DNA from 4 places in the Anoxybacillus sp. FSL W8-0104 genome. Region 2 is predicted to be linked to each of the others. Evidence: riboswitches for the same ligand, from Rfam matches in the RefSeq annotation. Region 2 holds a riboswitch; each other region holds the start of a gene.
What was found. Region 2 has a riboswitch for S-adenosylmethionine ahead of NST18_RS03565 (methionine biosynthesis PLP-dependent protein). Riboswitches for the same ligand answer to the same signal wherever they lie in the genome.
Positions count from the first base shown of each region.

Region 1: linked by a shared signal. The riboswitch ahead of metK (methionine adenosyltransferase) and the one ahead of NST18_RS03565 (methionine biosynthesis PLP-dependent protein) in region 2 are both predicted to bind S-adenosylmethionine.
Region 3: linked by a shared signal. The riboswitch ahead of NST18_RS12585 (methionine ABC transporter ATP-binding protein) and the one ahead of NST18_RS03565 (methionine biosynthesis PLP-dependent protein) in region 2 are both predicted to bind S-adenosylmethionine.
Region 4: linked by a shared signal. The riboswitch ahead of mtnW (2,3-diketo-5-methylthiopentyl-1-phosphate enolase) and the one ahead of NST18_RS03565 (methionine biosynthesis PLP-dependent protein) in region 2 are both predicted to bind S-adenosylmethionine.

Region 1 covers NZ_JBBOQU010000001.1:466,582-472,168, forward strand. The annotation lists gene NST18_RS02615 (fatty acid desaturase family protein) at 1-869, shown strand, start outside; gene pckA (phosphoenolpyruvate carboxykinase (ATP)) at 1,164-2,750, opposite strand; SAM riboswitch class I at 2,925-3,033, shown strand; gene metK (methionine adenosyltransferase) at 3,154-4,359, shown strand; gene NST18_RS02630 (phosphatase PAP2 family protein) at 4,736-5,266, opposite strand; gene NST18_RS02635 (gamma carbonic anhydrase) at 5,340-5,587, opposite strand, start outside.
Region 2 covers NZ_JBBOQU010000001.1:645,782-651,368, forward strand. The annotation lists gene iscB (RNA-guided endonuclease IscB) at 1-957, opposite strand, end outside; partial or broken gene NST18_RS03555 (extradiol ring-cleavage dioxygenase) at 1,194-1,406, opposite strand; gene tnpC (IS66 family transposase) at 1,616-3,064, shown strand; SAM riboswitch class I at 3,880-3,987, shown strand; gene NST18_RS03565 (methionine biosynthesis PLP-dependent protein) at 4,066-5,169, shown strand; gene metC (cystathionine beta-lyase) at 5,174-5,587, shown strand, end outside.
Region 3 covers NZ_JBBOQU010000001.1:2,373,434-2,379,020, reverse strand. The annotation lists gene NST18_RS12595 (response regulator transcription factor) at 1-347, opposite strand, end outside; gene NST18_RS12590 (hypothetical protein) at 731-1,204, shown strand; SAM riboswitch class I at 1,526-1,631, shown strand; gene NST18_RS12585 (methionine ABC transporter ATP-binding protein) at 1,707-2,735, shown strand; gene NST18_RS12580 (methionine ABC transporter permease) at 2,725-3,393, shown strand; gene NST18_RS12575 (MetQ/NlpA family ABC transporter substrate-binding protein) at 3,410-4,234, shown strand; gene sufC (Fe-S cluster assembly ATPase SufC) at 4,564-5,343, shown strand; gene sufD (Fe-S cluster assembly protein SufD) at 5,359-5,587, shown strand, end outside.
Region 4 covers NZ_JBBOQU010000001.1:750,629-756,215, forward strand. The annotation lists gene NST18_RS04065 (carbon-nitrogen family hydrolase) at 1-127, opposite strand, end outside; gene NST18_RS04070 (pyridoxal phosphate-dependent aminotransferase) at 224-1,396, shown strand; SAM riboswitch class I at 1,487-1,594, shown strand; gene mtnW (2,3-diketo-5-methylthiopentyl-1-phosphate enolase) at 1,655-2,875, shown strand; gene NST18_RS04080 (2-hydroxy-3-keto-5-methylthiopentenyl-1-phosphate phosphatase) at 2,872-3,531, shown strand; gene NST18_RS04085 (methylthioribulose 1-phosphate dehydratase) at 3,528-4,133, shown strand; gene NST18_RS04090 (1,2-dihydroxy-3-keto-5-methylthiopentene dioxygenase) at 4,148-4,684, shown strand; gene NST18_RS04095 (DMT family transporter) at 4,693-5,544, opposite strand; partial or broken gene NST18_RS04100 (ZIP family metal transporter) at 5,557-5,587, opposite strand, start outside.

The DNA.
Region 1 (5,587 bases), 180 kb from region 2:
TAGGGTTTTTAGGACATGAAATTTTGCATGGAACAGTTGTCAAACGGGCGTGGCTTCGTGATTTGTTAGGAGGCATTGCATTTTTGCCACTTTGCACAGGTCCAAAGTTGTGGAGAAAATGGCATAACGCAACGCATCATGTGCATACACAACATGAGGAACTTGATCCGGATGCGTGGCCAACGATCAAACGTTTAGCTCAAAGTCGTTTCCTCCGTTGGGTTTATCGCATTCCGTTTCCGATTCGTGCGGCTTTTTCGTTCTTGTCTTTAGCAGGGATGTTTACAGTTCATTCGCTTCATATGCTTCTTCATTTTTGGAAGGATTTTGAAAAAGGAAATCGTCGTGCCGTATTCTGGCAATTTGTCTTACCATGGTCGGTATGGATTGGGTTATTGTTGATGATCGGAGTAGAAAAATGGCTCTTTGCGTTCGTTCTTCCACTACTTATTGGAAATACGATCGTGATGGGATACATTTCAACGAACCATCGCTTAAATCCGCTCGTTCCAGTTAACGATCCATTAGCAAACAGCTTAACTGTCATCGTTCCGAAGTGGGTCGACATATTGCATTTTAACTTTTCGCACCATACAGAACATCATTTGTTCCCAGCGATGAGTTCAAAATATTATCCGCTCGTTAAACAATATATTAAACAACTACGGCCGGATCGTTATTATGAAATGCCGATGACAAAAGCGTTAATTGCGCTATGGAAAACACCACGGCTTTATCACGAACAAACAGAACTAATCGAGCCGCGTGAAGGATATGTATACGGCACGCTTGGATATGGATTAAATATAGATGACCTTTCGCATAAAGTGAAAGAAAATGTTATAGGAAAAATGGTAAAAGAAAAATAAAGCGTCGCATCTCGGCGCTTTTTGTTTTTATAAAGAAAACAAGACGTGGACAATTCGCCACGTCTTATTATTTTCTTGCATGTTTTATTATAGGGGAGATGTGTCATTGAAAGCTATTTCATTTTTTCTTTTAATTTGCTTTTAATATAATTTTTCGTCTTCTCGTCATTTTTTAGCCTCCTTTTGTTCGTTTTTATATACCACTATATGTTCCATTTCGTAAATGGTTTGTACAAACTTTGTACAAACAATAAAAAAAAGAAAAAAGCTGCCGAAACAGGCAGCTTTTGTTGTTTACGCGATTGGCCCACCGAGTTTTTCGATGCGTGGATCAATGTTTGTGAATTTTTTGAAGTTTTCCTGGAACTTCGCCGCAAGCTCTTTTGCTTTTTGTTCATACGCTTCTGGATCGGCCCATGTGCTTTTTGGTTGCAGCACTTCATCAGGCACACCGGGAACGTGAAGCGGAATATGCAGACCGAAAATCGGGTCTTGAACGGTTTCGACGTTGTTTAATTCTCCTTCTAACGCCGCTTTGACCATCGCGCGCGTATACGATAGCTTCATCCGTTCGCCAATGCCGTATCCGCCTCCCGTCCAGCCGGTGTTGATTAAAAATACTTGAACGCCGTGAGCATCGATTTTTTGTCCAAGCATGTCTGCATATCGTGTTGCTGGAAGCGGTAAAAACGGTGAGCCGAAGCATGTAGAGAACGTTGCTTCCGGCGCTGTCACTCCGCGCTCTGTGCCTGCTAATTTGCTCGTATATCCGCTTAAGAAATGATACATTGCTTGTTCTTTCGTTAATTTACTAATTGGCGGCAATACCCCGAATGCATCTGCTGTTAAAAAGACGATCGTATGCGGATGACCTGCAATGCTTGGTTGAACAATATTATCCATCGCTTCAAGCGGGTACGCCGCACGCGTATTTTCAGTTAACGTTGCATCGTCGTAATTTGGTATGCGCGTATCTGGATCCATCATGACGTTTTCTAATACGGAGCCGAAGCGAATCGCATCGAAAATTTGCGGCTCTTTTTCACGTGATAAGTTAATGCATTTGGCATAACATCCACCTTCAATATTAAAAACACCGTTGTTTGACCAACCGTGCTCGTCATCGCCAATTAGGCGACGGTTTGGATCAGCAGAAAGCGTTGTTTTTCCTGTACCAGATAAACCGAAAAAGAGCGCGACATCACCTTCTTGACCGACGTTTGCTGAACAGTGCATCGGGAAGATTCCTTGTTCTGGCAATAAAAAGTTCATGACAGAGAAAACGGATTTTTTCATTTCACCAGCATATTCTGTTCCACCAATAAGCACGGTACGACGTTCAAATGAGATAATAATAAACGTTTCTGAACGCGTGCCGTCAACAGATGGATTTGCCTTAAATGTTGGTGCAGAAATGACTGTAAATTGTGGTTCATGTGTTTGTAATTCTTCCGCTGTTGGACGAATGAACAATTGATGGGCAAATAAGTTATGCCAAGCAAATTCATTGATAACTTGAATCGGTAAGCGATAAGCAGGATCGGCGCCTGCAAAGCCATTAAATACAAATAGTTCTTCTTTTGTCATTAAATAATCGGTCACTTTGTTGTAAAGTTTATCAAATACTTCTTCAGAAATTGGTTGGTTGACAGTTCCCCAATCAATTTTATGTTTAACAGATGGTTCTTCTACAATATATTTATCTTTTGGAGAACGGCCTGTATATTTTCCGGTTGTTGCACAAATCGCTCCTGATGAAGTTAGGATGCCTTCTTTCCGAGTTAGTACTTTTTCTACTAGTCGTGGTACAGATAAGTTATGAAAAACCCCATCCCTTTGTAAGAGCGTTGATAATTTGTTTGTCAGTTCAATGGAATTCATTGGACAAAACCTACCTTTGTTTGATTTATCTTTATGTAAAAAGTATAACACATTTTGATAAATAGTCCATACTAATTCATGTATTTTTCTTGAATTTATTTTAGACATCATAAAGGGAGAAAAAACGTTGACTCGCTTATGATAGATGTGATATGATGCTGAGATGAACGGATACTCTTATCCCGAGTTGGTGGAGGGGGACAGGCCCGATGAAACCCAGCAACCGTCACATACGTGAAAAGGTGCTAACCTGTGGCAAGGGGACGCCCTTGAACGATAAGAGTGAAAGGCGCAGACAAATGCAAGAACCTTTCCTCTGAGGGAAAGGTTTTTTTCACGATAGACCATAATAAGAGGGATGAGTACCGTATCATTTGTCATTATACTGAGGAGGAATGTTTGAATGCCTAAACGTCGTCTGTTTACATCTGAATCTGTAACGGAAGGGCATCCGGATAAAATTTGTGACCAAATTTCCGATGCGATTTTAGATGCGATTTTAGCGAATGATCCAAATGCGCGTGTTGCATGCGAAACGAGTGTAACAACAGGACTTGTTTTAGTGAGCGGAGAAATTACAACGTCTACATATGTAGATATTCCAAAAATTGTTCGTGAAACGATTCGCGAGATTGGCTATACACGTGCAAAATACGGTTTTGATGCCGATACGTGCGCCGTATTAACGTCAATTGATGAACAATCACCAGACATCGCGATGGGTGTTGACAAAGCGTTAGAAGCTCGTGAAGGGCAAATGACAGATGAAGAAATCGAAGCGATCGGTGCAGGAGACCAAGGATTAATGTTTGGTTTCGCGTGCAACGAAACGAAAGAGCTTATGCCGCTTCCAATTTCACTTGCCCATAAACTTGCGCGCCGTTTAGCAGAAGTGCGTAAAGAAGACATTTTACCATACTTACGCCCGGACGGAAAAACGCAAGTGACAGTGGAGTATGATGAAAACGGCAAACCTGTACGCATTGATACGATCGTTGTTTCCACACAACATCATCCAGAAATTACGCAAGATCAAATTGTGCGCAATATTAAAGAACATGTCATTCAACCTGTCGTTCCAGCGGAGTTGATCGATGAAAACACAAAATATTTCATTAACCCAACAGGTCGTTTCGTCATCGGTGGTCCACAAGGTGACGCAGGGTTAACAGGACGCAAAATTATCGTTGACACTTACGGTGGTTATGCTCGTCACGGCGGTGGGGCTTTCTCAGGAAAAGACCCAACGAAAGTAGATCGCTCGGCAGCATATGCGGCTCGTTACGTAGCGAAAAACATTGTCGCAGCAGGTCTTGCGGATAAATGTGAAGTGCAATTAGCATATGCGATCGGTGTGGCGCAACCTGTATCGATCTCAATCGACACGTTCGGCACAGGCAAAGTATCTGAGGATGTATTAATTGAAGTGGTGCGCAACAACTTCGACCTTCGCCCAGCAGGCATTATTAAAATGCTCGATCTCCGTCGCCCGATTTATAAACAAACAGCAGCTTATGGTCACTTCGGCCGTACGGACATTGATCTTCCTTGGGAGCGTACAGATAAAGCGGAAGCGTTAAAACAACAAGCGTTACAGTTAGCGAAGTAAGGAAAAGAGGAGAGTTACAAGATGTAGCTCTCCTTTCCTATTTTTTAAGTAAGAACAGAAAGTCAACTACCCCCACTTAGCTAACGCTTGAAGTGAGGGCTTGCAACTCCCCAGAAGTGCAAACGGACTCTGTCCTCCTTCCTTGACTTGGGGTTGCATCAGGGGCAGGTTGACGACTACCCAACGACGCAGGTCATGCCTGCATCGTTACCGATTCTCTCGGCATGTCTGTTGGCAGTACTTGGCTTCCACACACAACAGACGAACCCACGCTCGATGTTTTACGGTTACAACGTTTCCTGTAACCAACTCCATACATCGAGTAGCAGTTACTGGAGTGCCTTTATTAAACGGTTTTCTCCACGCCTCTATTATATCATACACAAAAGAAAGGGGGAACGCGCATTCCTCTCCCACTTACTCCCTTTGTTCGTTGAAGTGGGAGTCTCCTGCGCGAAATAGGATGAAGCCCTAAGTAAATGCGCGACACGGCAACGCTAACAGCAATAGGTAAAAGACAAACAGCAAGCGCTGGAGCGTATAGTAAAAACGGAACGATGACAGAAAATATTGCAGTCGTATGTCCTGATGGAAATGAATGGTCAGTTAATGGGTTTTTTGTTACTTTCGTTTTATGCAGTGAAATATACGGTCGTTTGCGAGGATATATTTTTTTCATCATTGTGACAGGAATATGGCTAAGTGCTAAGGCGATCGCACTTGCGATAGCAGTATCGCGCCATTCATCCCGCAATAGCCAAATGGCTAGCATAACCGATGTAATTGAAAATGTAGCCCCTCCAACGTGTGTAATTGAACGAAAATAGGTGTTTAGCCATTTTTGATCAAAATAACGATTAATGCTGTAAAATAACTTGCACTCCCAATCGTACCATTTTCGTAACATAAGCAAATCCCCCTGATTTTATGATAAAATACATATGTGAAGTCAATAATAAAACAATGTAAAAATACCACGCTTATTTGTCGCGTGGTTTGTTTACTTGAAGTGATTTATAATATTGTCCTTTTTCGACATATTCGCGACGAATGCGTGCCATTTCACGCTCATCTTCTTCAGTTAATTCACGAATCACTTTCGCAGGACGACCGAATGCAAGTGTGCGTGGCGGGATTTTTTTTCCTTGTGGAACGAGGCTACCAGCGCCGATAAACGCACCTTCACCAATTTCGGCACCGTCTAAAATGATGGAGCCCATGCCGATGA
Region 2 (5,587 bases):
TGTTTTGAAATATAAGTGATTTGGTGTGCTTTCTCCCACGCAACAAGCGTCAAAATAGTGTGTTTTCGGCAAGTCTAAACGAATACGATTCATTTTCGTTCGTGCACCTGTTCCACACTCGACATCTAATCCTGTCTGCTTTAACACTTCATACGCTTTCCATCTTGTCGAGTTGATAGCACTTGCATCCTTTAATGATTCTTTGACTTGCTTTTGAATGTGCGGATACCCGAATTCTTCTGCTGTCTTACTTCCTTTGCGCTGATTACAGTCATGACAGGCAAGACATAGGTTATCCACTCGGTCTGTTCCACCTCTCGATTTTGGAATGATATGCTCCACTTCAAGTGGAACATTTTCTTTTCCGCAATAACAACACTTCCGCCCAAACTTTTCAAGCAAATACTCCCGTACTTCATATCCTTGTAGCGTGCCTTGTTGATACTCTACACCATTGATTTCAGGATTTCGCATGAGTTGCGTGTCGAATTTGGCATTTTCGTATGATATATGTCCAATGGGGCATAACTTTTTTAGACGGCTAACCCATGTTTGGATATTTTGCACACGACTCTCTAGTGATGGAGGCAACCATCCCTCCTTTCGCTTGCGGTTCAGAAAGCGTGGTTTTCTGTATCTTGTTTTTCGATTTCGTCTTGCTCGACGAAAAGCACGCCTTTTATCTATTCTTTCCTTGATGTCTGTGCGATGGTCAAGTTGCCCTAACCATACCACTTCTTGTCCTCGCAAAATCGCTAATCCTGTATGCCTGCTTCCATAGTCGATTTTTAGCCGATATGTTGCTTTAATTTCTGATTCGTCTACTGATTTTTTCAAGATGATGGTAAATGGAAATCGCCTGTAAATCGCCGCCTTCCCTTGTTTCAACAGCTTTCTTGCAACTGCTTCGTGACAAGGAGCAAGCGGACGTTTGTTTGTGTCTAACACAAAAACCATAGGGTTCTCCCCTTTCCTCTGCATAAAGCAGGTCATATTCTCCTCGACCATGTTATAGATGCTTGTTATGTGCAAGACACTAGCGCTACCCACCACGCTTGTTTAACCTTGCACGACAGAGGAACGGGCTGGAGAAGCACCCGAACGTGTCATGACATCTATAACGTAGGCTCTGTTTCAAGCCTTGGTCTGGTCAACATGGGGCTTACAAGCCCATGACCTTAGTCATTGGGTTGTTGACGTGGGAAGCCGGAAAAGTCATAAATCATCTCATACGTTCCGTCAATCGACGAAACGGTCGGTTGACGCGTCGTCCAATGTGCAGTGAAGACGACGATAGCTTTTGGATGCATCTGTTTTCCGAGCGTTGTTAAAAACGATGCATATGAGCTATCTTCAATCGCTAACATCGGTGATCCATGCGCAAGAAATAAAGCAGGTGCTTTCATTATCTCACTCCTTTTTTTAATGTACCATATATATTTCTGATTTGTCGATTTTTGCATCCGAGGCACATGGTCGGGCAGTTGTGCATAACATGACGATGAATGTGATTAATCATGAAAAGTAACTATTCAGCCACATCATAAAGTGAGCTGAATATTTTCTTCTTTCCTTGTCTATGATGTGAATATTGATAGACAAGGAGGTGAATCGCATGTTGACGGTACAACAAGCTGTATTTACAGTTGAAAGCTTAATCAGCAAAGTTCAACAACAAAAACAGCTCATTCATCAACTCGTTCAAGAAAATGAACATTTGCGTCACGAAATCAAACAGCTGCGCAAAGAAAATGAACAACTGAAGTATCGCGTTCAAGAGCTGGAAGCACGCACGAAAAAAAACAGCTCCAATAGCCATTTGCCCCCATCTTCTGACCGTTTTGCCAACACACGTTCTTCTCGTCAACCATCTGGCAACAAGCCAGGCGGACAAGAAGGACATCAAGGAACGACGCTCCGTCAAGTGGAACATCCACATCATCGTGTCGTCCACCGTGTGCATACGTGTCAAGGATGTGGGGTTTCTTTGCGTGACGTCAAACCGTTCAAAGTCGATATCCGTCAAGTGTTTGATGTCCCTCCTGTGGCGATCGAGGTGACACAACATGAACGTGAAGTGAAATCGTGTCCGCATTGTCGATGCGTGCAACAAGCCGAATTCCCATCCCATGTCACGAATCATGTGCAATACGGTCCACGCCTTACTGCGCTCGTTGTTTATTTACATCATATCCAATTGATCCCGTACAAGCGTTTAAGTGATACAATCGAAGCGTTATATCAACACTCGATTAGTACAGGAACCCTTGCCAATATGGTGAAACGAGGACGCGAAGCGCTGGAATCAAATATGGACATCATCGAAGACGCCTTACTTGAATCCAACATCCTGCATGTCGATGAAACGAGTTTGCGCATCAATGGGAAACTCGCATGGGTGCATGTCGCGTGTACATCGAGATATACATACTTGGCTTCTCACGCTTCTCGTGGAAAGAAAGCAACGGATGAGATCGGGATTCTTCCACAATACAAAGGGACGATGATGCACGATGGGTTCGGTACGTATCCGAAATACACACATGCCACCCATGCCCTTTGTCATGCCCACCATTTGCGTGAGTTAAAAGGATTCATCGAACAAGGGCATACGTGGGCGATGCGCATGACCACGTTTCTGTTAGCCGCCAAGCAAGCCGTCGAAGCCCATCACGGTGCACTTTCCGAAGAAGAAGCGAGACGGTGGGAACGAGTGTATGATCGCATCCTAGAAAGAGCACAACATCGATTGGAAACGATGACACCTCTTCCGAAAAAAGCACTCGCTTTTGTTCGACGGCTTCAGAAACGAAAGGAAGAAGCGTTGCGTTTCTTACGTGAAGTACATGTTCCCTTTGACAACAACCAAGCCGAACGCGATCTTCGCATGGTTAAAGTCAAAGAGAACATTTCGGGTACGTTTCGCGAAGAAACATTCGCGCAGTCGTTTTGCATCGCAAGAAGCATCGTTTCCACACTGACGAAACACGAAAAAAACGTGTGGGATTCGTTATGTCTTCTGTTGACGGGTGACACGCTCGATCGTGTTCTTTCTACCACTTAGGGCATTTTCTATTACGGGGATGTCCTATTTGTGTTGCGCTTCTTTACATACTACTATCGGGATGAATAGTTACCATGAAAAAGAGGTGAGAACATGTATTATTACATTATCTCTTTTTATGATTTTGTTCTATTAGTAATTGGATAATGTGTTCGTTTTGTTTAATTTGTATATCGCTATTTTTTTTTAGCTGGTAAGCACATTTCAAAAGAAAAAATAGTGAAAATGCAAAAATAATAATGGCTACAAGTGAAAAGTATCCCATTGCTCTCCGTCCTTAGTAATTAGTTACTTTGTCATAATTCATGCTTTCCGATAAAATAAAGGGCTCAACGATAAAGGTTATTTCTTTCCCAAATTCATTGACGATACTCATCTCGTGTTTTTCTTGATTAGACAAATCGAACTGAACGACAATCTCTTTTTCGTTTTCTGTTTCTTCTGTAATAATTATAATTTAAGATATATTTTACATGATTTATAGTCAAAAATTCTATATAATTCACATTATTGTAAAAAATAAGGTTTGTCATATTCCTATATAAGGAGGTATGCGTTCCGTTATATCAGATAAGACTTATTTGTTGTTTTTTATATAAAAAAGGGGTTCATCATCACAACATGTGCTTGACAAGCGATATGCTCTCCTAGACAAGGATTTGCAAAAATCATTGACTCACTGATTTTTCCTTACAAGCGCGAGGGGGGCATGTTGCGAAAAAATCAAGCACAACTTTTAGTGAAGAAAACAGTTGCAATTTTGTTGTAAATGATGTACATTAATTAAAAATCAGAAAATTCGATATTGTTTTGCGTTCTTATCGAGAGAAGCGGAGGGACTGGCCCGATGAAGCTTCAGCAACCAGCCGGAAACGGTCAGGTGCTAAATCCAGCGAATTGGCGTTCAATTCGGAAGATAAGAAGAAGCGATTGTCTACGGACAAAAAAAGCCTTCTTCTTTGAAGGCTTTTATTTTTTTAGATTAGAAAGGGAGAGAGCGAATGAGTCATATCGAAACACGGTTAGCGCAAATTGGCAATCGAAGCGAGACAGCGACAGGGACGGTCAATCCGCCAGTATATTTTTCAACGGCGTATCGTCATGAAGGAATCGGACAATCGACAGGGTACGATTACATTCGAACCGGCAACCCAACAAGGCATATTGTCGAAGAAGCGATCGCGCAGCTAGAAGAAGGGGATCAAGGGTTTGCATGTAGCTCAGGCATGGCAGCGATTCAAACGGTGTTTGCGCTGTTTGAAAGCGGCGACCATTTTCTCGTTTCCGCCGACTTATATGGCGGAACGTATCGGCTATTTGAAAAAGGGTGGAAGAAATACGGTTTGTCGTTTACATACGTCGATTTTCGCGATCTCGATGCGGTAAAGGCGCATGTGACTGAAAAAACGAAAGCGATTTTTTTAGAAACGCCGACAAATCCACTTATGCAAGAGGCGGATATTGAAGCGGTGGCAACGTTCGCGAAGCAATATGGGCTTCTTCTTATCGTCGATAATACGTTTTATACCCCTGTGTTACAAAAGCCATTAACGAAAGGAGCTGATATCGTCATTCATAGCGCGACAAAATATTTAGGCGGACATAACGATGTGCTAGCCGGGCTCATTGTCGCCAAAGGAAAAGAGCTGTGCGAGCAACTCGCGATGTATCATAACGCGATCGGGGCGGTGTTATCACCGTTTGATTCATGGCTGTTAATTCGCGGCATGAAGACGCTTGCGCTGCGCATGCGCCAGCACGAACAAAACGCAAAGGCGATATATAAATTTTTAGTCGAACATGAAGATGTGACGGACGTATTGTATCCGGGGAGAGGCGGCATGTTGTCGTTTCGCGTGCGCGATGAAAAATGGGTGAATACCTTTTTACAAAGTTTAAAACTGATTACGTTTGCGGAAAGTTTAGGCGGTGTCGAAAGTTTTATTACGTATCCCGCAACGCAAACGCATATGGATATTCCAGAGGATATTCGCATCGCAAACGGGGTGTGTAATCGTTTGTTACGTTTTTCGGTCGGCATTGAACATGCGGACGATTTAATTGCCGATTTAACTCAAGCGTTTCAACGCATGAAAGAGGTGTAAAAGGATGGATTTACAAACGCAACTTGTTCATAATAAATGGCGAATTGATGCGCAAACAGGGGCAGTTAGCGTCCCGATTCATCATGCATCGACGTTTCATCAGTTTGATTTTGATACGTTTGGCAAGTACGATTATAGCCGTTCTGGCAACCCGACACGCGAGGCGCTTGAGGAAACGATTGCGGAACTGGAGGGGGGCGTCAGCGGTTTTGCGTTCGCATCGGGCATGGCTGCCATTTCAACAGCATTTTTATTGTTGTCAAAAGGAGATCACGTATTAATTACCGATGATGTGTATGGTGGAACGTATCGCATCATCACGGACGTATTGAGCCGATTTGGCATCGAACATACGTTTGTCGATATGACTGATTTAGATGCGGTAGCGCGTCACATTCGCCCGAACACGAAAGTCATT
Region 3 (5,587 bases), 1.7 Mb from region 2:
TATCGGATCATATGTGCTAAATGAGTGGAAACTTTTTCTTTTGACAATACGACGGATACACCTGCCTCATGCGCAGATAAGGCGAGCGGTGGATAGTTGCATAGCATAATGACATTTATTGTGGGGTATATTTCCTTCGCATTTTTTATCCAGCCCAATGCTTTTATTATGTGCATGTGCACATTTATCACAATGACATCTGGTACATGTATATGTATGAAAGTATCTAGTGAATCGATACAAGAACAAGAACCGATAACTGTTATATTGCTTTCGTTTTCCAACAATTTTTTCAACCCAAGCAAATAGATAGGGTCAGAATCAATAAGCAATGTACGAATAGCCATGCAATTTCTCCTCCACTTTTTTACTAGATTCTACTTCATTTAATAAACTTTGTCATTTATTTTGAAGAAATTGGCGGATTTTCGCCAAAAAATTGGCGGAAAATACGGATTTTTTTCTTTTCTATTTTTGGTAAAATGAAAATAGCTGATCAGCTATTTTTGGGAGAAGAAGCGGAGGAGTATGAGCAATGTATAAGTTGAAATAAAGAACGTCCGATTTTTATACAATATGTTGTACCTATGGTGAGTAATCAGCTAAATAAAAATTTCTGCTTATATTCATGATACCGATGTTTAACTGGCGCTAATGTACAAGTCTATCTCATTATGGACAAGTAGCGGAGAACTAGCATTACAATTGGACTATGTGAGGAGAGAAAATAATGAAAAGTAAATTTAGAAGGCTTATTTTAGTTGCTACCCTAGCACTAACTGCTACTCTGTTATTAGATGGTTTTTTTGGGTCGTTAATTACTACTGAAGCTAGTACGCTCCCGAAACGAGTATATAAAGAGGGGAATGTAACAATTACAGTTACTCCTGCAGTAGGGAGTTCAATGGCAAAATTAAGCAATTCAAAATCAAAAATTGCTCCACTTGATACGATTGTCCGAGGAAATAAAGAAACAAAAACGGTTCAGAGTATGTATGGTACAGTGACGATGACAGTTACGTACGATCGAAATCTAACGACTAAGACTTCTACTATTACGGGGATTTATTCTTTAGTAAATACAGATTCTTACTTGAAATTAGTTGATAAATGGTATACATCTAGTGTTGCACAAGCTGACTACTATGACTCCTTTCATAAAGTGTACGTAACGATTAGAATTACAAAAGAAGAATGTAATTAAAGGGTCCGTTTGGCATGTAACTATGTATGCCTACAATTGGAAAGTTTAACTTCATTTTTTGAACTGAAGAGGCTGATCTGAAACGCTAATGCGTGCTGGGTCAGTCTTTTGCATTTTAACAAAGCGGTGGGTTGTTCGTAGCCCGACATCCGAAGAGTAGCGATTTCTCATGCTATATATTCCGTTCACTTGATTATGAAGGGGAAATAGTTGAAAAATTTTTATTGACACCGTCCTTCTTTCGATGATATACTCACCTTTGTAATTTAAAATGATCCTCAAACATATTAAAACGTTAACTGAATAAAGCGTTTAAAAGCGCTCTTATCAAGAGAGGTGGAGGGATGTGCCCGATGAAACCCGGCAACCGTCAGCGCTGCTGAAATGGTGCCAATTCACACAAAGCGTTTGCTTTGAGAGATAAGAGACAGAATGGACGATTCGCGCCTTTCTGTTCTCTTGAGCAGAAAGGTTTTTTTCATGGAAGGAAGGTGACAGCAACGTGATCACATTATCGAATGTAACAAAAGTGTACAAAGCAGCAAGTGGACATGTGACCGCTGTTGATCGTGTGAACTTGCATATTGAAGCAGGAGAAATTTTTGGTATTATCGGCTATAGCGGCGCAGGGAAAAGCTCGCTCATTCGGTTATTGAACGGATTAGAAAAGCCGACGAGCGGTGAAGTCATTGTTGATGGGAAAGATATGGGGAAAATTAGCGGGAAGCAGTTACGCCAAGCGCGCCAACAAATCGGTATGATTTTTCAACATTTTAATTTACTTTGGTCGCGAACAGTGCGCGAAAATATTGCTTTTCCGTTAGAAATTGCTGGCGTGCCGAAAGAAGAACGGATGAAGCGCGTCGATGAACTCATTCAGCTCGTCGGTTTGCAAGGGAGAGAAAATGCGTATCCGTCACAACTGAGCGGCGGACAAAAGCAACGCGTTGGTATTGCACGCGCATTAGCGAACAATCCGAAAGTGTTGTTGTGCGATGAAGCAACATCGGCGCTTGATCCGCAAACGACCGACTCAATTTTAGACTTGCTTGTTGACATTAATAAACGTCTTGGTTTAACGATCGTATTAATTACACACGAAATGCATGTTATTCGTAAAATTTGTGATCGTGTAGCGGTCATGGAAAACGGAAAAATTGTCGAGATGGGCGAAGTGCTTCACGTGTTCCGCAAGCCAGAGCAGCCGATTACGAAACGATTTGTTCAGCAAGTCACAGAGCCGGAAGAAACGAAAGAGGCGATGTTGCATCTTCTTGAGCGATATCCAAATGGAAAAGTTGTACAGCTTACATTTGTTGGCGAAGAAGCTGAGCAACCACTCATCACGCACATCATTCGACAATTTGATTTGAACGTGAACATTTTGCAAGGGAAAATTTCGCAAACGCATCACGGTTCATACGGGGTGTTGTTCGTTCATTTAGACGGTGCGAATGACGAGATTGAGCGAGCGCTCGATTTCATTCGCCAGCAAGAAGTTGAAGTGGAGGTGTTGGCGAATGTTCAATGAACTATTTCCGAACGTCGTTTGGGATAAAATATGGGCGGCCACGACGGAAACGTTGTATATGACCGCCGTCTCCGTTGTCGCAACGTTTGTGCTCGGTATTTTACTCGGATTGTTGCTGTTTTTAACGTCTAAGGGAAACATATGGGAAAATCGTTTTATTAACGGTGTGATCGCATCGTTCGTCAACATTTTTCGTTCCATCCCGTTTATTATTTTAATTATTTTGCTCATCCCGTTTACAAAGCTTGTTGTCGGTAAGATTCTTGGGGCAAATGCCGCGTTGCCTGCACTAATTATTGGTGCCGCGCCGTTTTATGCACGCATGGTCGAAATTGCGCTTCGTGAAATTGATAAAGGTGTTATTGAAGCGGCAAAAGCGATGGGGGCGACGACAGCAACAATTATTTGGAAAGTGCTTCTCCCTGAAGCGTTGCCAGCACTTGTATCTGGTATTACAGTTACAGCGATCGCGCTCGTTGGTTATACAGCGATGGCAGGAGTTGTCGGTGCTGGAGGGCTTGGAAACTTAGCGTATTTAGAAGGGTTTCAACGTAACAATAACGACGTCACGTTCGTTGCAACAGTGCTCATTTTAATCATCGTCTTTATCATTCAGTTTATTGGTGACCTTGTCACTTCTAAAATAGATAAACGATAAAAGGGGGAAAAAACAAATGAAAAAATGGTTCTCTTTACTTGTTGCTGCAGTTGTTGTATTAGCGCTCGCTGCTTGCGGAAAAAGCGAAAGTGCCGAAGAAAAGACGAATAAGCTTGTCGTTGGTGCATCAAACGTGCCACATGCCGAAATTTTAGAAAAAGCAAAACCGATTTTAAAAGAAAAGGGTATTGAATTAGAAATTGTTACATTCCAAGATTTCGTATTACCAAACAAAGCATTAGCAGATAAAGAGTTAGATGCAAACTATTTCCAACACATTCCTTATTTAGAAGCACAAATGAAAGAACATGGCTATGACTTTGTAAATGCTGGCGGTATTCATATTGAACCAATCGGTGTATACTCTAAAAAATATAAAAGCCTTGAAGAGCTACCAAACGGTGCAAAAATCATTATGAGTAACTCTGTTGCTGATCACGGTCGTATTTTATCGATGCTTGAAGAAAAAGGACTAATTAAATTAAAAGATGGTGTCGATAAGACGAAAGCAACAATTGATGACATTGTTGAAAATCCGAAAAATTTAGTATTTGAAGCAGATATCGAAGCAGGATTGCTTCCGCAAGTGTATAAAAATGATGAAGGAGATGCGGTATTAATTAACGCAAACTATGCGTTAGATGCCGGATTAGATCCAGCAAAAGATCCGATTGCGGTTGAATCGCCAGAAAACAACCCATACGTGAACATTATCGCGGTTCGTAAAGGTGACGAAAAACGTAAAGAAATTCAAACGCTTGTTGAAGTGTTGCAATCAAAGGAAATTCAAGACTTCATTTTACAAAAATATAACGGTGCTGTTATTCCAGCAACGAAATAAGGATGCCCATTCGGGCGTCCTTTTATATTTTCTCGAAAACGACGCATGATAAAAAGGAAGGAGGAGTACATATGTCGATAGAACAAGGTTTACGCAACACATGCCTCATGTTGGACGAGCGTTTAACGCGTTTACTCACGTGCATTAAAAGGATAGGGCTCTCCTATCCTTTTTTACATACGTGATAAATTAAACCAACTTTAGAAACAGAAAAGTATCAAAATGCTTGCAATAAGGTTGCTAATACTTTTCATCTGTTATAAAATTGTAATGAGAATAAAGTGAGAATTACGTTTCATGAACATAAGCGAAACTGGAGGTATTTTTTTATGGCAACATTAACGATTAAAGATCTTCACGTTGCAATTGATGGAAAAGAAATTTTAAAAGGGGTTAACCTTGAAATTAAAGGTGGCGAGTTCCATGCGATCATGGGGCCGAACGGAACAGGGAAATCGACGTTATCCGCTGCCATTATGGGGCATCCAAAATATGAAGTAACAAAAGGAAGCATTACATTAGATGGGCAAGATGTATTAGAAATGGAAGTAGATGAGCGCGCTCGTGCTGGGCTATTTTTAGCGATGCAATATCCGAGCGAAATTAGCGGTGTAACAAATGCGGATTTCCTTCGTTCTGCTATTAACGCACGTCGTGGAGAAGGAAACGAAATTTCATTAATGAAATTCATTCGCCAATTAGACGAAAAAATGGCGTTTTTAGAAATGAATCCAGATATGGCGCATCGTTATTTAAACGAAGGATTTTCAGGTGGAGAGAAAAAGAGAAACGAAATTTTACAATTAATGATGTTACAACCGAAAATTGCTATTTTAGATGAAATTGACTCAGGCCTTGACATTGACGCATTAAAAGTTGTTGCAAAAGGTGTAAACGAAATGCGTAATAGCGACTTTGGCTGTTTAATCATTACGCACTATCAGCGTTTATTAAACTACATTACGCCAGATTACGTGCATGTTATGATGCAAGGACGCATCGTGAAATCTGGTGGTCCAGAATTAGCACAACGTCTTGAAGCTGAAGGATACGACTGGATTAAAAAAGAATTAGGCATTGAAGATGAAGTCGTTGAGCAAGAAGCGTAAGCGTTAGGAGGATTTATGATGATCGAGACGAAACTACCATTCGACCAACAGTATGTGCGCTCTTTTTCTGAAGGGCGTGGAGAACCGGACTGGCTTTTAAACGTTCGCTTACAAGCTCTTGCGCAAGCGGAACAACTTCCTTTACCGAAGCCAGATAAAACAAAAATTGATCGTTGGAACTTTACACAATTTTCTACTCATCTCGTTGAAAGCGCACCGCTTTCGTCGTTAGAAGAGTTGCCAG
Region 4 (5,587 bases), 100 kb from region 2:
TCCATAGTTCAGGTAAAACGACGACATCGGCTTCTTTCGCGATTTGTTCCATGTAGCGCACGACTGTTTGTTTATTTTTTTCCGGTGCTCCAAACGCAATGTCCATTTGCACGCAAGCGATATTCATCTCATTCACCTCAAAAAAATTTTCTTTACATTTTGATTTTTACGATATATGATTCTTGACTAGAATTTCAACCTTTTTGTGAAGTAGGTGTGAAAAATGAAAACATTTCCGCAATCGAACTTGTTACAGCAACTTCCGAAGCAATTTTTTGCTTCGCTCGTGCAAAAAGTGAACGCAGTCATTGCCAAAGGGCATGATGTCATTAATCTCGGACAAGGAAATCCAGATCAGCCGACACCAGCGCACATTGTAAGCGCGATGCAACAGGCGGTAGCAAAGCCTAAGTATCATAAATATTCACCATTTCGCGGCTATTCGTTTTTGAAAGAAGCAGTGGCGACGTTTTATAAACGCGAGTATGGCGTGACGATTGATCCTGAAAAAGAAGTCGCTATTTTGTTTGGCGGAAAAGCAGGGCTTGTTGAAATGCCGCTTTGCTTATTAAATTCGGGCGATGTTGTGCTCGTTCCTGATCCCGGTTATCCAGACTATTGGTCGGGGGTCGTGCTTGCGCGGGCGCGCATGGAAATGATGCCGCTACGGGCGGAAAACGGCTTTTTACCTAATTACGAGGAGCTAAACAAAGATGTCGTTCGCAAGGCGAAACTGATGTTTTTAAACTATCCGAACAATCCGACCGGCGCAACCGCAACGAAATCGTTTTTTCAAGACACGGTTTCGTTTGCTGAAAAACATCGTATCGGTGTTGTACACGATTTCGCATACGGAGCGATCGGCTTTGACGGGAAAAAGCCAGTAAGCTTTTTACAAGTCGAAGGGGCCAAAGACGTCGGCATTGAAATTTATACGTTCTCAAAAACGTACAATATGGCAGGATGGCGCATCGGTTTTGCGGTCGGTAACGAAAGCATGATCGAAGCGATCAACGTATTACAAGACCATTTATACGTCAGCATGTTCGGGGCGATTCAAGAAGCGGCAGCAGTCGCACTACTTGATTCGCAACAATGCGTCGCCGAGCTTGTCGCGACGTATGAAGCAAGAAGAAACACGTTCGTTCATGCATTGCGTGACATCGGCTGGGATGTGCAAGCGCCAGCAGGTTCGTTTTTCGCTTGGCTTCCGGTGCCAAACGGCTATACGTCGGAAACGTTTGCTGACCTTTTGCTTCAAAAAGCGCACGTGGCGGTCGCTCCGGGCATTGGGTTTGGCGAACATGGGGAAGGCTATGTGCGCACAGGGCTGCTCACAAGCGAAGCAAGACTTCAAGAAGCAGCGGAACGCATCGGGCGGTTGCAACTTTTTTAAAAAAATGATTGACAAACGCCACATGTGCTGTCATAATTCGAATTAAATTTGTGAAAAACGAACTGTTTGAAAAATTTTATACATTGCGAATTCTTATCAAGAGTAGGCGGAGGGACGAGCCCGATGAAGCCCGGCAACCGACTTAACAAGTGTTAAGCACGGTGCTAATTCTCGCAGCAGTGCGCTGAGAGATAAGAAGAGACGAACGATTGAGCCTCTTCTTATGAAGAGGTTTTTTATTTGTAAAGGAGTGGGAGTATGATTACCGCAACGTATTTGATTCATGATGACAAAGATTTGGCGAAAAAAGCGGAAGGAATCGCGCTTGGGCTCACTGTCGGTTCGTGGACCGATTTGCCGCAGCTTGAACAAGAGCAGTTAAAAAAGCATAAAGGCATCGTCGACTGTATCGAACAGCTGGACGAAGACGAGCGCGTCAATACGTATTTCGGGAAGCGGCTTAAACGGGCGCTCGTGCGCATTTCGTATCCGAGCGTCAATTTTAGCGCCGATTTTCCAGCGATTTTGACGACGACGTTTGGGAAGTTGTCGCTTGACGGAACGATTAAACTCGTTGATCTTACGTTTTCGGATGAATTAAAACGGGCATTTCCCGGTCCACGCTTTGGCATTGACGGCATTCGCGAAAAGCTTGGCGTCTTTGACCGTCCGCTTGTGATGAGCATTTTTAAAGCGGTCATTGGGCGTGATTTACAATACGTCACCGAACAATTAAAACTGCAAGCGCTTGGCGGCGTCGATCTCGTCAAAGATGATGAAATTTTGTTTGATAACGACCTTACCCCTTTTGAAAAACGGATCGTCGCAGGAAAACAAGCGCTACAAGACGTGTACGAACAAACAGGGCATCGGACGTTATATGCGGTCAATTTAACAGGTAAAACGTTTGAACTAAAAGACAAAGCGAAGCGTGCGGCGGAGCTAGGGGCGGACGTGTTGTTGTTTAACGTGTTTACATACGGACTTGACGTGTTGCAAGCGCTTCGTGAAGATGATGACATTCGTTTGCCGATTATGGCGCATCCGTCGTTTAGCGGAGCGATCGCTTCGTCGCACGTGTATGGCGTCAGTTATGCGCTTTTACTTGGGAAATTGTTGCGCATGGCAGGGGCAGATTTTTCGCTCTTTCCATCGCCGTACGGAAGCGTTGCGCTTGAAAAGCAACAGGCGCTCGCCATTTCTGAGGAGTTGACGAAAGAAGATTTGTTTTTACGCGCATTCCCTGTTCCATCTGCCGGCATTCATCCAGGGCTTGTGCCGCTTCTTATGCGCGACTTTGGCATCGATTGTGTCATTAACGCGGGCGGTGGAGTGCACGGACATCCGCAAGGCGCTGTCGGTGGCGGGCAAGCGTTTCGCGCCGCGGTGGAAGCGGTGCTTTCTGGGCGTTCGCTTCATGAGGCTGCGACGGAAAACGAAGCGTTAAAACAAGCGCTTGACTTATGGGGGAGCGCATGATGAAGCCGGTCATTTTTTGCGATTTTGATGGGACGATTACGTTAAACGATAATATTATTGCTTTAATGAAACAGTTTGCTCCGCCGGAGTGGGAAGCGATCAAAGACGATATATTGGCGCAGGCATGTACGGTGCAGGAAGGAGTCGGGCGCATGTTTTCGTTGTTGCCGACGACGCTGAAAGAAGACATCGTGCAATTTCTGATTGACACCGCCCGCATTCGCGACGGATTTTCCGACTTTGTCGCGTTTACGAACGAACGGCAAATCCCGCTTTATATCGTGAGCGGCGGCATCGACTTTTTCGTTTATCCGCTGCTTGACGGACTGATTGAAAAAGAGCGCATTTTTTGTAATAGCGCCGATTTTAGCGGGGAAACGATCCACATTACGTGGCCGTATGCGTGCGATGAACATTGCGAAAATGAATGCGGGTGCTGCAAGCCGTCGCTTCTTCGTAAACTCGCGCCAAAAGGGGCAAAAACGATTGTGATTGGCGATTCCATTACCGATTTAGCGGCGGCGAAACTAGCCGATCACGTCATCGCGCGCGACTTTTTACTTGAAAAATGCCGTGAGCTAAACTTACCGCATACGCCGTTTACGACGTTTTATGACGTCATTCATGTGTTGAAAGAGAGCGAGGTGATTGTATGAAAGAGAAATGGGAAGAGCTAGCGGAAGTCAAACGAGAGCTAGCGGCGCGCGACTGGTTTATGGCGACAAGCGGCAATTTGTCGCTGAAAGTGAGCGATGAGCCGCTTACCTTTCTTGTCACCGCAAGCGGAAAAGATAAACGAAAAGAGACGGCGGAAGATTTTTTACTTGTCGATGCTGACGGACAGCCAGCGGAGGCGACGCACTTGAAACCGTCCGCAGAAACGTTATTACATGTCGAAATTTACAACAAAACGAACGCCGGTTGCGTTTTGCACGTGCATACGGTCGACAACAATATCGTTTCAGAACTGTACGGTGACGAAGGGGAAGTCGTCTTTTCGAATCAAGAAATAATTAAAGCGTTCGGATTATGGGAGGAAGATGCACAATTTCGCATTCCGATTATTCCGAATTTCGCCCATATTCCGACGTTAGCAAAAGCGTTCGCCGACCATGTCCATGGAGATGCTGGTGCGGTGCTTATTCGCAACCACGGCATTACCGTTTGGGGAAAAGATGTGTTAGAGGCGAAAAAGTTTTTAGAAGCGTGCGAGTTTTTATGTCAATATCATGTGAAATTATTGCTTATTAAACGATAAGGGGGAAAATATGTATGGCAGTCATTAAAGTGCGAAACACAGGGGAAGTGATTGAAGGAAAAGAAAACGTTGCGGCGTTTTTAAACAACCAAGGGGTGTTGTATGAACGGTGGGATGCAAGCAAACTTCCTGCTCATTTACAAAACAAGTTTGTATTAACAGACGAAGAAAAAGCGGACATTTTAGCGACGTTTCAGACGGAAATTGAAGATTTAGCGAAGCGGAGAGGCTATAAAACGTGGGACGTCGTGGCGCTTTGTGAACAAACGCCAAATTTAGAAGAGTTGTTGAAAAAATTTGAACAAGTGCATACACATACGGAAGATGAAGTGCGGGCGATCGTCGCTGGTCATGGCATTTTCGTCATTAAGGGCGATGAACAAACAGGTTATTTTGACGTTGAACTAGAGGCAGGCGACGTTATTTCCGTACCAGAAGGAAATCCGCATTTCTTTACGTTAATGGACGACCGTCAAGTCGTTGCCGTCCGTTTGTTTATTGATCCATCCGGATGGGTGGCACATCCATACGTAGAAAAAGAAGGGGAATAACGCCCCTTCTATTTTTTTGTAAACAGCACAACGCCTGTGATCGTAATGAACGAACCGATCCATTGTGCCACCGTTAACGTTTCATGAAGCAATATGTATGCAAACAATGCGGTAAAAAGCGGATTAAAATTTAAAAACATCCCTGCTGTTGTGGCACCGACTTGTTTCACGCCGACGTTCCAAAGAAACATCGCAAGCACTGTCGCCCCGATGCTCGTATAGATGAGCGCAAGCAAAAACGAGACGTTTACGTGATGAACGGAAAAGGAAGATACAAATGGCAACAATCCAACGACGCCAAAGACGCCTGACCAAAACGTTGCCGCAAGCGGAGAATACCATTTCATGACCGCTTTTGCGCATGCGGAATAGATGCCCCAAACGATGACGGCAGCGATCATCCATACATCGCCGATATTGACGTGTAGCACGCGATGAAGCTGTCCGTGCGTCATAAATAAAAGGACGCCGATAAGGGAGACGGTCATGGCTAACCATTGTCTCATCGTCAGTTTCTCACGGTATACGACGTAAGCAACAAGCGCAATCGCCATCGGATTTAACGTTGAGATGAGCCCGACGTGATCGGCCGATGTGTAGCGAAGCGCCTGAAACATAAAAACGTTAAATAATACGACGCCTGTCATGCCCATCGCAATAAGCGGGATAATGCCGCGTTTTTGCAGGCGGACGGACCGTTCTTTTTTTAATACGATCGGAAATAAAAAAAGAACTGCGATCGTCCAGCGCATAAACGTTAATGAAAGGGGGGAGGCGTGCGGCACGAGCAGTTTGCTTGCGACAAAGTTGCCTCCCCATAGTGCGCTTGTCAATAAAAGAAGCATATAATATTTCGACATGATCCTCATCCTTTAAAACGTTTCGATTAAAAAGACCATCAGT